Regions from separate parts of the Pseudomonas sp. P4_C4 genome, predicted to be linked through region 1. Evidence: predicted binding sites of a transcription regulator. Region 1 holds the regulator's gene; each other region holds the start of a gene.

Region 1 (3,075 bases):
CACCAGGGAACGGCCGGGGGTCAGGATACTTTCAAGTCGGATCATGGGTTGGGAGTGTTAACGACCGGTTGCACCCTGGAGGAGGCTCTGGGTCTTTTCCTTATGCTTTTTGAGTTGTTTATCCAGCTTGTCGGTGAGTGCGTCGATCGCGGCGTACATATCGGTATGTTCCGCGTTGGCGACCACTTCATTCCCGGGAATATGCAGCGTGGCTTCGATTTTCTGCTTCAGTTTTTCGACGGTCATCGTGACCTGCACATTAGTGATCTTGTCGAAATGTCGCTCCAATCGTTCGAGTTTTTCGCCGATGTAGGTGCGAAGAGGTTCGGTCACTTCCAGTTGGTGTCCACTGATGTTGACTTGCATACAGCTTCTCCTTCGTTGCCAGTGCATAAAGCGGCAGGCAGAAATGCCTGCCACTGGAACGCTGTGGCGTGGCTCTACATCAACCGCTTGCGTTCGCTCGAAGGCGCGATCCCGAGGGATTCGCGGTACTTGGCGACGGTGCGGCGAGCCACCTGAATGCCTTGTGCCTCCAGTAAACCAGCGATCTTGCTGTCACTCAATGGCTTTTTCTGATTTTCCGCGGCAACCAGTTTTTTGATGATCGCGCGGATCGCCGTGGACGAGCATTCGCCGCCTTCGGAGGTGCTGACGTGACTGGAGAAAAAGTACTTCAGTTCATAAATGCCCCGGGGGGTGTGCATGAACTTCTGGGTGGTCACCCGTGAAATCGTCGACTCATGCATGCCGACCGCTTCGGCGATGTCATGCAGGACCAGCGGCTTCATGGCTTCGTCGCCATATTCGAGGAAACCACGCTGATGCTCGACGATCTGGGTGGCAACCTTCATAAGGGTTTCATTGCGGCTTTGCAGGCTCTTGATGAACCAGCGGGCCTCCTGCAACTGATTGCGCATGAACGTGTTGTCGGCGCTGGTGTCGGCGCGGCGCACGAAACCAGCGTACTGGGCGTTGACCCGCAGCCGTGGCACCGACTCCTGATTCAGCTCCACCAGCCAGCGCTCGTTGTCCTTGCGCACGATAACGTCAGGAACGACATACTCGGCTTCGGTGGACTCGATCTGCGAACCCGGGCGCGGGTTGAGGCTCTGGACCAGCTCGATGACCTGGCGTAGTTCATCTTCCTTGAGCTTCATGCGGCGCATCAGTTGGCTATAGTCGCGGCTGCCAAGCAAGTCGATGTAATCGGTGACCAGGCGCTTGGCCTCAGCCAGCCAAGGGGTCTTGGCGGGTAGCTGGCGCAATTGCAGCAGCAGGCATTCGCCCAGGTTGCGGGCGCCGATGCCGGCGGGCTCGAATTGCTGGATGCGATGCAGGACCGCTTCGATTTCGTCCAGTTCGATGTCCAGTTCCGGATCGAAGGCGTCGAGGATTTCCTCGAGGGTTTCGTCCAGGTAGCCCTGATTGTTGATGCAGTCGATCAGGGTCACGGCGATCAGGCGATCGGTGTCGGACATCGGGGCCAGGTTCAGTTGCCACAGCAAGTGGCTTTGCAAGCTTTCGCCGGCCGAGGTACGGGTGGTGAAGTCCCACTCGTCGTCGTCATTGCTGGGCAGGCTGCTGGCGCTGGTCTGGTAAACGTCTTCCCACGCGGTGTCGACGGGGAGTTCGTTGGGGATGCGCTCGTTCCAGTCACCCTCATCGAGGTTATCAACCGTCGGGGCGGTTTCCTGGTAGGAGGGTTCCTGGATGTCGGTGTTGGGCTTCTGTTCGGCGTTGTCGGCCAAGGGGTCGGTGTTATCGAAGTCGTCGCCTTCTTCCTGGCGTTCGAGCATCGGATTGGACTCCAGGGCCTCCTGGATTTCCTGTTGCAGGTCCAGGGTCGACAATTGGAGCAGGCGGATAGCCTGTTGCAGCTGCGGTGTCATCGTCAGCTGCTGGCCCATTCTCAAGACTAGCGATGGTTTCATGGCAGGGGCTTAACACCTTATTCGCCGGCGCACACGCGCCATCCACTACAGGGCGCCGGGGCGCCAAACATAAGCAAATTATATGCCTGAAACTGTAGAGTTTGCCTAGAGCGCTGTAACAATAAAAAGCTGCAATGTTTTGTTGACAGGTTGCTCCGGCCGGCTCTTGAACATCTTTGAGGCGTCGTGTTTGCCTAGAGCGCTGTAACAATAAAAAAGAGTTGTTTTTTATCGAGACAAGCGCTCGTCGACCAGTCTCGCATCTCGGTGTCTTACAGGCGGAATTCGTGGCCCAGGTACACTTCCTTCACCAGGTCGTTGGCCAGGATGGTTTCAGCGTCGCCTTCGGCGATCAGTTGGCCGTCGTTGACGATGTAGGCGGTTTCGCAGATATCCAGGGTTTCACGAACGTTGTGGTCGGTGATCAGCACGCCAATGCCTTTGGCCTTGAGGTGGTGAATGATCTGCTTGATGTCCCCGACCGAAATCGGGTCCACGCCGGCGAAGGGTTCGTCGAGGAGGATGAATTTCGGGTTGGTGGCCAGGGCTCGGGCGATTTCCACGCGACGGCGCTCACCACCAGACAGGCTCATGCCGAGGTTGTCGCGGATGTGGCTGATGTGGAATTCCTGCAGCAGGCTTTCCAGTTCCTTGCGCCGACCGGCCTTGTCGAGTTCCTTGCGGGTCTCGAGGATGGCCATGATGTTGTCGGCCACCGACAGTTTGCGGAAGATCGATGCTTCTTGCGGCAGGTAGCCGATACCAGCCTTTGCGCGGCCGTGCATCGGCTGGTGGCTGATGTCCAGGTCATCGATCAGGACGCGGCCCTGGTCGGCCTGCACCAGACCGACGATCATGTAGAAGCAGGTGGTCTTGCCGGCACCGTTCGGGCCAAGCAGGCCGACGATCTGACCGCTGTCGATGGACAGGCTGACGTCGCGCACGACCTGGCGGCTCTTGTAGCTCTTGGCCAGATGCTGAGCTTTCAGAGTTGCCATTACTGGGCCTTTTTCTCGTCGGTTTTCTTCTTCGGCTGGATCACCATGTCGATACGCGGACGCGACTCGGTCACCTTGCTGCCGGTGGCGCGACCGGCGCTGGCCAGCTTCTTCTCGGTGTCGTAGACGATTTTCTCACCTTG
Region 2 (3,075 bases), on a different contig from region 1:
CCGTGAAAGCCGTTACAGCTTGACGGTGGCATCGGGGGGCCGGTGACGCAGGCCACAGGCAAACAGCCCCGGGCACTTAGCTCGGTCGATAAACGCGCACATTGGCATGCCCCTCACTGAGCAAATGGTGGGCATGCAGGCGACTCATCACGCCTTTGTCGCAATACAGCAGGTACTGGCGAGTAGGGTCCAGTTCCTTGAAACGAGCGTTCACTGCATAAAACGGCATCGTTTGTACCTCGATGCCAGCGAGGTCCAGCGGGTCGTCTTCAGCGGCATCCGGGTGACGGATGTCGATGACGATCTGACCGGCCAGCGCTTCGCTGACTTCTTCAATCTGCAAGTCCTGGCCCAGTTCATCGATCACGCGATCGATCGGCACCAGTTTGGCGTTTTCGAGCGCACGCTCGAGTACCGCCATATCGAATTCTTTCTCTTCATGCTCGACGCGATAGCGCTTGGCCGCTGTCTTCGGATTGACCGAGATGACGCCGCAGTACTCCGGCATGTGCCGGGCGAAATCGGCGGTACCGATTTCGATTGCCGTGTCGATAATGTCCTGCTTGTGGCTGGCGATCAGCGGACGCAACACCAGCTTGTCGGTCACGCAGTCGATCACTGACAGGTTTGGCAACGTCTGGCTCGACACCTGGGAGATCGCCTCACCGGTTACCAGCGCCTCGATGTGCAGTCGATCGGCAATTTGGGAGGAAGCGCGCAACATCATACGCTTCAATACTACGCCCATATGACTGTTATCGACTTTGCCGAGAATTTCGCCCAGCACTTCCTCGAACGGCACACTGACAAATAGCACGCGTTGGGAGCTGCCGTACTTCTTCCAGATGAAATGCGCGACTTCCATGACGCCCAGTTCGTGGGCACGTCCACCCAGATTGAAGAAGCAGAAGTGCGCCATCAGGCCACGGCGCATGATCTGGTAGGCCGCCACGGTGGAATCGAAGCCGCCGGACATCAGCACCAGCGTCTGCTCCAGGGCGCCCAGCGGATATCCGCCGATGCCGTTGTGCTGGCTGTGGATCACGAACAACCGTTGGTCGCGAACTTCGATGCGGACTTCGATTTCCGGCGCTTTCAAGTCGATCCCGGCGGCGCCGCACTCACGACGCAGCTTGCTGCCGACGTATTTTTCGACGTCCATCGAGCTGAACGTGTGCTTGCCCGCACGCTTGCAGCGCACCGAGAAAATCTTCCCGGCCAGCGCATCGCCGTAGTGGTGTTTGCACTTTTCGGTGATGTCGTCGAAGTCGCCCAGCGGGTACTCGTCGATCTGCAGAAAGTGCGCGATGCCCGGCATGCAGGTCAGGCGCTCACCCATCTCTTTCAAGGCTTTCGGGTCGGTGACGCGGGTTTCCAGCTCGAGATTGTCCCACACGCCGCTCACCACCACGGCCGGGTCCAGATCGCGGAGCACGGCGCGGATGTTTTTGGCCAACTGGCGGATAAATTTCGTCCGGACAGGTCGACTCTTGATGGTGATCTCGGGGAAGACTTTTACGATTAATTTCATGGAAACAGCGCGCGCAGGGCCTGCCGAAAAAGGGGGGCGCGGATTATAGCGGAAATTGCTCAAGGTTTAACCAGTTAATGTGCAGAAGGTTTCGTGCGCACCAAAACAGGTCATTTATTGAAATGAGCGCCACATTGTAGGGCGGGATTTTCCGCTTTAAGGTACTTTTCCGCCTGACAGGCGTGAAATTGGGGCAAAAAACCCATGCTGGGGCACTGGCATGCAATTTGCTCCCTTGTGAGGCAGGTTGCCTTGGCAGAGTATTCGCGCCGGCATCACCCACATTTAAGGGCATCCATTACCAGCCCGAAGCCACCCGGAGGACACTATGTCGAAGTCGGTTCAACTCATCAAAGATCATGACGTCAAGTGGATTGATCTGCGCTTCACGGACACCAAAGGCACTCAGCACCACGTGACCATGCCGGCTCGCGATGCGCTGGATGACGACTTCTTCGAAGTCGGCAAAATGTTCGACGGTTCCTCCATCGCTGGCTGGAAAGGCATCGAAGCCTCCGACATGATTCTGATGCCGGACGACTCCACCGCTGTTCTGGATCCGTTCACCGAAGAACCGACCCTGATCCTGGTCTGCGACATCATCGAGCCTTCGAGCATGCAAGGCTACGATCGCGACCCACGTGCGATCGCCAAGCGCGCCGAAGAGCACCTGAAAGCCACCGCTATCGGTGACACCGTGTACGCCGGTCCAGAGCCAGAGTTCTTCATCTTCGACCAGGTCAAGTTCAAGTCCGACATTTCCGGCTCCATGTTCAAGATCTACTCTGAACAAGGTTCGTGGATGTCCGACCAGGACATCGAAGGCGGCAACAAAGGCCACCGTCCAGGCGTCAAAGGCGGCTACTTCCCGGTTCCACCGTTCGACCACGACCACGAAATCCGTACCTCCATGTGCAACGCACTGGAAGAAATGGGCCTGACCGTCGAAGTTCACCACCACGAAGTGGCGACTGCCGGCCAGAACGAAATCGGCGTCAAGTTCAACACCCTGGTGAAGAAAGCCGACGAAACCCAAACCCTGAAGTATGTCGTGCACAACGTAGCCGATGCCTACGGCCGTACCGCTACCTTCATGCCTAAGCCGCTGTACGGCGACAACGGCTCGGGTATGCACGTACACATGTCCATCTGGAAAGATGGCAAGAACACCTTCGCAGGCGAAGGCTATGCCGGTCTGTCCGATACCGCTCTGTACTTCATCGGCGGCATCATCAAGCACGGTAAGGCCCTGAACGGCTTCACCAACCCGGCGACCAACTCCTACAAGCGTCTGGTTCCAGGCTTCGAAGCTCCAGTGATGCTGGCCTACTCGGCTCGCAACCGCTCCGCTTCGATCCGTATTCCTTACGTGTCGAGCCCGAAAGCCCGCCGTATCGAAGCACGCTTCCCGGATCCGGCTGCCAACCCGTACCTGTGCTTCGCCGCACTGTTGATGGCTGGCCTGGACGGCATCCAGAACAAAATCCACCCTGGCGATGCCGCTGACAAAAACCTGTACGACCTGCCGCCTGAAGAGGCCAAAG
Region 3 (3,075 bases), on a different contig from region 1:
GGCAGCCTCATGGCCGCCCCATAGACTTGATTACAGATTCTGCGTTACGAACGAGAGCATCTGGTCGGCGGTGGAGATCACCTTGGAGTTCATCTCGTAGGCGCGTTGGGTGGTGATCATGTTGACCATCTCCTCAACGGTGCTGACGTTGGACGTTTCCAGGGTGTTCTGCAGCGTGGTGCCGAAACCGTTCAGGCCCGGAGTGCCGACTTGCGGCGCGCCACTGGCGGCGGTTTCCAGGAACAGGTTGTTGCCCACTGCCTGCAGGCCGGCCGGGTTGATGAAGTCGGCGGTTTGCAGGTTGCCGATCACCTGGGCAGCCGGGTTGCCGGCAACGGTGATGGACACTGTGCCGTCGCGACCGACCGTGAAGGTTTGCGCGTCGTTCGGAATGACAATGGCCGGTTCGAGGGCAAAGCCGCTGGCGTTGACGATCTGGCCGTTGGAGTCCAGGTGGAAGGTCCCGTCACGGGTGTAGGACGTGGTGCCGTCCGGTTGCAGGATCTGGAAAAAACCGCGACCGTCGATGGCCATGTCCAGTGGCTGTTCGGTGGTTTGCAGACTGCCGGCGGTGAAGTTTTTCTGGGTGCCGACGATACGCACACCGGTACCCAGTTGCAGACCCGACGGCAGTTCGCTGTCCTGGGTCGACTGGGCGCCTGGCTGACGCTTGATCTGGTAGAGCAGGTCCTGGAACTCGGCGCGGTCACGCTTGAAACCCGTGGTCGACACGTTGGCCAGGTTGTTGGAAATGGTGGTCAGGTTGGTGTCCTGGGCGGACAGGCCTGTTTTGGCAACCCATAGAGCCGGAAGCATTCGATTCTCCTCGTGCGCCTGTTTTACGGCGCGACGTTCTGGTAATTAGCTGATCTGCAAGACCCGAGCCATGGCCTGGTCATCGTCTTTGGCGGTGTTCATCATCTTGATGTGCAGCTCGAATTGCTTGGACAAGGCCAGTACCGAGGTCATCTCTTCCACGGCATTGACGTTGCTCGACTCGAGGAACCCGGACACCAGCTTGACGCCGGCATCGGCCTGCGCAGGCGCGCCGTCCTTGGTGTGGATCGAACCATCCAGGCCTTTGGTCATGTTCTTGAGGTCCGGATTGACCAGCTTGATGCGGTCGACTTCAGCCATCACCCGGGGACCTTCGCCCATTGCGCGGATGCTGATGGTGCCGTCCTCGCCGACTTCGATCTGCTGCTCCGGCGGCACGGCAATCGGCCCGCCATTGCCCATGACCGGCATGCCATTACCGGCACGCAACACGCCCAGGGCGTCAACGTTCAGGCTGCCGGTGCGCACGTAGCTTTCAGCACCATCGGGATTCTGTACGGCAATCCAGCCGCTGCCTTGCACGGCAACGTCAAGGTCGCGACCGGTTTCCACCAGTGAGCCGGGGGAGAAATCGGTGGCCGGGCGTTCGGACATGGCAAACGCACGCGCCGGAAAGCTGTCACCGAACACCGGCATTGAACGAGCTTGCTCCAGGTCTTTCTGGAAGCCGTTGGTGGAGATGTTCGCGAGGTTGTTGGCATGCGCCTTTTGCGCCAGTGCATTCTGGCTGGCGCCGGTCATTGCCACATAAAGGTACTTGTCCACACTCTTTCCTCTGCCTGCCGGACGTTTGCCGCCCACTGCTGTACTGCTGAGCCATAAGCAATTTGCAGACCAACTTGTTTTTGGCGGCGCCAGGCCCGGCAAACAGGGGACTTTGGGGATTCAGAGGGGATTTGTGATTTGTATCAGAGACGAAAAACCGGCGGTGTCATGCCAGTGGGTGGCAAGGTGTGACCGTGGGCAACGGCCACAACCGCCATCGCGAGCAAGCTCGCTCCCACAGGGTCACTGGTGATCACAGATTGTGTGTCCGCCGATGAACCACTGTGGGAGCGAGCTTGCTCGCGATGAGGCCAGCACAAACGCAGCAGGCCTCAGCTATGACTCAGTCTTGCCCACCTCATATTCACGCAACTTGTTGGCAATGGTGGTATGCGAAACCCCCAACCGCTTGCCCAGCTGCCGGCTGCTCGGATGCTCGGAATACAGCCGCTCCAGCACCGCCTTCTCGAAACGCCCGACGATCTCGTCCAACCCACCCTCCAGCGAAAAATCGCCAAGGGGTTGGCGCACACCATAGTCCGGCAAACGAATGTGCTCGGCCTTGACCGTGCCGCCGTCGCACAGGGAAACCGCCTGGAACAGCACGTTCTCCAGTTGCCGCACGTTACCCGGCCAATGGTAGTGACTGAGCCGCTCCATGGCCGCCGGGGCCAGTTTCGGCAGCGGGCAACCGATCTGCCGACTGGCCTGATCGAGGAAGTGCTCCACCAGCGGCGTCAAGCCGTCGAGGCATTCGCGCAGCGGCGGGATGTGCAGCGACAACACATTCAAGCGGTGATAGAGATCCTGGCGGAACTCACCGCGAGCGCACAGTTCGGACAGGTCGACCTGGGTCGCGCAGATCACTCGCACGTCAAGGTAGACCTCTTCATCACTGCCTACACGACGGAAGCAACCGTCCTGCAGGAAGCGCAGCAACTTCACCTGCAAGCGCGGGCTCATTTCCCCGACGCCATCGAGAAACAGCGTACCGCCCGCCGTCAGCTCCAGCAGCCCGAGCTTGCCTTCTGCCCGCGCCCCTTCGAAGGCACCGGGGCCGTAACCGAACAATTCCGTCTCGGCCATGGACTCGGGCAGGCCGGCGCAGTTGAGCGCCATCAATGGCGACTGCCCACGAGGACTGGCCAGATGGCAGGCCCGCGCCAACAATTCTTTGCCGGTGCCGGTTTCGCCTTCTATCAATAGCGGTGCATCGAGTGGCGCCATGCGCCGCGCTTCGCGCACTACGGCAGCCATGACTTTCGAGCTTTGGAAGATGCTGTCGAAGCCACGCAATTCCTGCTTGCGCACGTTGTAGATGCGCTCGCCCACCCGGTCCGCTCGATGCAACGTCAGCACCGCACCGGCCATGGCTTCGCTGTCGTCATGCTCCGATTGCAGTGGCGCGATGTCGGCCAGGAACACGTCACCCTTGACCTTGACCCGCAGCCCGTTGATCCGCGACTTGTTGGC
Region 4 (3,075 bases), on a different contig from region 1:
GCCTAGAAAGATGAAGGACGTCGGTGAAAGAGCGTGGATGGTCTTGCCTGAGGAAGGTTGCTGCTTATGATCTCGCTGAATGCAACCGTAGGAGGCGTGAATGAACAAGAATGGAATGCGGCCGATTCATCCTGGTGAAGTTCTAAGTGAGGAGTTTCTGAAGCGTCTGGGCATTACAACCAATGCTCTGGCTCGCTCGCTGAACGAACCAGGGGCGGAAATAAGCGATGTTGTGAATCAGCGGAGCGGTGTCAGTGTTGGTCTGGCGCAAAAGCTATCCATCCACCTGAATACCACACCCGATTTCTGGCTGAATCTGCAATCGACCTACGAACTGCGCTCAGCCTGGATCGAGCGTGGTTGAACGTTAAATATTCAAAGCGACTGCAAGACCCGTGAAGCCCGCTTCCACCACGGTTTTACCGGGCGTCTTGCCTGCTCCCGCTCTGTCATCATCTGCGGCACATCCTGCAGCCGAATCCACGGCTGGTTGTTCCAGTGCAGCAAGCTCAACGACATTTCCGGCCAATTGAGCAGGCTCAGTTGTGGGCGCTCGATTGCAGCAGGGTGTTGGGCGTCTCGCAGGGCGGGAACGACTTCGTGGGTGAGCCATTCGCGTAAGGCTCGGTATTCGGGGCAGTAGTGATAGACCAGTAATGCGTAAACGCCGGATTCGCTGATCAGAAGGGTGTTTTCGATGCTGCCGTGGATGAGCATTTTTACGGTTTGACGCTGGTCGGGATCGAGTTTCCGGACGGCGCGTTCGTCGAGGTAGAGGCGCAGGAGGCGGCCGAGGTCGCGGGCGCTGAACCAGGGTTGGTTTTGCAGGAGAAGTGCATGGAGGTGGAGTTTGTGGCGGGTGAAGACGTGAGGGATCAGGTAAGCGTCATCGCTATTCATTGATACAGCTCCTTTTGCTTAAGGGCTGCCAGTAATTGTCGCCAAACAATTGGGTGGCAGTTGTACGCGGGTTGGCGAACCGGAGCAAAAGGAACCCGGCAGATCCGAAGATCTCCCACGCACAACCGCCATGACTCGATGTGGCGGAGTATTTCCCGCCTTCGGATGGTCGTCGTGCGCCTTAAGCTTCCAGGTCGCCAAACCCAGTGCTGAATGTTCAGCCGGGATGAGCTTAGGAATCGGCGCTTAGCGACGCAATCGGACGGCGGTGTGATGTTTGTAGGACGTTGCCGGGATTTTTGCGGGGCTTAGGATCAAAAGATCGCAGCCTTCGGCAGCTCCTACAGGGGCTGTATTTCAAATCAGGATTGATGAGTTACTCGGTCGGCGGACTCAGCTTCGCTTCCAACTCCGCCACCTTCGCCTCTAGGCTTTCCAACCGTGCCCGGGTGCGTGCCAATACAACCATCTGGCTATCGAATTCTTCCCGGCTCACCAGATCCAGTTTGCTGAAGCCGCTCTGCAGCAACATTTTGAATTGGCTTTCGATTTCTGCTTTCGGCAGAGGCGTGTCGCCGCTGAAGAGGCGGGAGGCGGTGCCGGTGAGGGCGTCGAGGAAGTCTTTGGGCGCGAGCATGGGCAATGTCCTGGAAACAATGGCGGGCAGTGTATCACGCAGTGTCTATAGTTCTTTGCGCAGGCGAAGGGCGCACACTTTTCGCGCATGGGGACGGACGGCGTCGCACCGTTATTGTGCGTAACCCGGCGAGTGTTGTTGCGATATGGCGGACATCTGCCGGCAAAAGATTGAAAACTATGAGTTTTGTGGAGATGGCAAGGTTTCTGCTTAGATGCTGGTGACCCATGCACTGATGCAGTCGCTGTGACGAATGCAGTGCGCCAAGCGAAACACGGGGGAGTGCTTCGTGAGGAGCGGTTAGCTGGCGTCGAACGGGCAGGTAAGGCCGACGATGCGTTACAAAGCCAGGCACTGCGCTTAGACTTGAGACGGGTTTGTTTTCCTGGGGCAAGTTCACCAATTCGGGAGAGAGTTTTCATGAAGCTAGTCACTGCCATCATCAAGCCGTTCAAGCTGGACGACGTACGCGAGTCGCTGTCCGAGATCGGCGTGCAGGGCATTACCGTCACTGAAGTCAAAGGCTTTGGTCGGCAGAAGGGTCACACCGAGCTGTATCGCGGCGCGGAATACGTGGTCGATTTCCTGCCCAAGGTGAAGATCGACGTCGCCATCGACGACAAGGATCTGGACCGGGTAATCGAGGCCATCACCAAGGCTGCCAACACCGGCAAGATCGGTGACGGCAAGATCTTCGTGGTCAATCTGGAACAGGCGATTCGCATCCGTACCGGCGAAACCGATACCGACGCTATCTAAGCCGCCACAAACCCAACGCCCCAGGAGAAAACAATATGACTCTGCGTAAATTCGCAGGGCTAGGAGCCCTGTTGTCCATCGTAATGCCCAGCCTTGCCTTGGCGGCAGACGAAGTGGCGGCACCCGTCCTCAACTCCGGCGATACCGCCTGGATGATGACCTCTACAGCCTTGGTGCTGTTCATGACCATTCCCGGCCTTGCGCTGTTCTACGGCGGTATGGTCCGGTCGAAAAACATTCTTTCCGTGATGATGCAGTGCTTCGCCATTACTGGTCTGATCAGCGTCCTGTGGGTCATTTATGGCTACAGCATCGCGTTCGACACCACGGGCATGGAGCAGGGCGTCATCAACTTCAACTCGTTCTTCGGCGGCATGGGCAAGGCATTCCTCGCCGGCATCACGCCTGCCAGCCTGACCGGTCCTGCGGCGCTGTTCCCCGAGGCGGTGTTCGTCACCTTCCAGATGACCTTCGCGATCATCACCCCGGCGTTGATCGTCGGCGCCTTCGCCGAGCGGATGAAGTTCTCCGCGATGCTGGTTTTCATGGGCGTGTGGTTCACCCTGGTTTACGCGCCGATTGCGCACATGGTCTGGTCCGGTAACGGCGGCCTGTTGTGGGACTGGGGTGTTCTGGACTTCGCCGGTGGCACGGTGGTGCACATCAACGCCGGTGTGGCCGGTCTGGTTGCCTGCCTGGTGCTGGGCAAGCGTAAGGGCTTCCCGACCACGCCGATGGCGCCGCACAACCTCGGTTACACCTTGATGGGCGCGGCCATG

What was found. The regulator sigma-54, encoded in region 1, starts transcription at its own class of promoters, with help from an activator protein. The targets are predictions, from matches to a motif close to ANTGGCATNNANNTTGCTNT.
Positions count from the first base shown of each region.
Region 2: the regulator sigma-54 is predicted to act here: its motif matches at 1,746-1,765, upstream of glnA (type I glutamate--ammonia ligase).
Region 3: the regulator sigma-54 is predicted to act here: its motif matches at 1,657-1,676, upstream of AC1DXW_RS06180 (flagellar basal body rod protein FlgF).
Region 4: the regulator sigma-54 is predicted to act here: its motif matches at 1,731-1,750, upstream of glnK (P-II family nitrogen regulator).

Region 1 covers NZ_JBFUID010000008.1:107,935-111,009, forward strand. The annotation lists gene ptsN (PTS IIA-like nitrogen regulatory protein PtsN) at 1-45, opposite strand, end outside; gene hpf (ribosome hibernation-promoting factor, HPF/YfiA family) at 58-366, opposite strand; gene AC1DXW_RS07030 (RNA polymerase factor sigma-54) at 441-1,934, opposite strand; gene lptB (LPS export ABC transporter ATP-binding protein) at 2,207-2,932, opposite strand; gene lptA (lipopolysaccharide transport periplasmic protein LptA) at 2,932-3,075, opposite strand, start outside.
Region 2 covers NZ_JBFUID010000001.1:73,882-76,956, reverse strand. The annotation lists gene thiI (tRNA uracil 4-sulfurtransferase ThiI) at 77-1,531, opposite strand; gene glnA (type I glutamate--ammonia ligase) at 1,860-3,075, shown strand, end outside.
Region 3 covers NZ_JBFUID010000007.1:46,942-50,016, reverse strand. The annotation lists gene flgG (flagellar basal-body rod protein FlgG) at 31-816, opposite strand; gene AC1DXW_RS06180 (flagellar basal body rod protein FlgF) at 862-1,602, opposite strand; gene AC1DXW_RS06175 (sigma-54-dependent phenylalanine hydroxylase transcriptional regulator PhhR) at 1,939-3,075, opposite strand, start outside.
Region 4 covers NZ_JBFUID010000002.1:61,788-64,862, forward strand. The annotation lists gene AC1DXW_RS01815 (HigA family addiction module antitoxin) at 101-364, shown strand; gene AC1DXW_RS01820 (BRO-N domain-containing protein) at 376-900, opposite strand; gene AC1DXW_RS01825 (accessory factor UbiK family protein) at 1,277-1,537, opposite strand; gene glnK (P-II family nitrogen regulator) at 1,958-2,296, shown strand; gene AC1DXW_RS01835 (ammonium transporter) at 2,332-3,075, shown strand, end outside.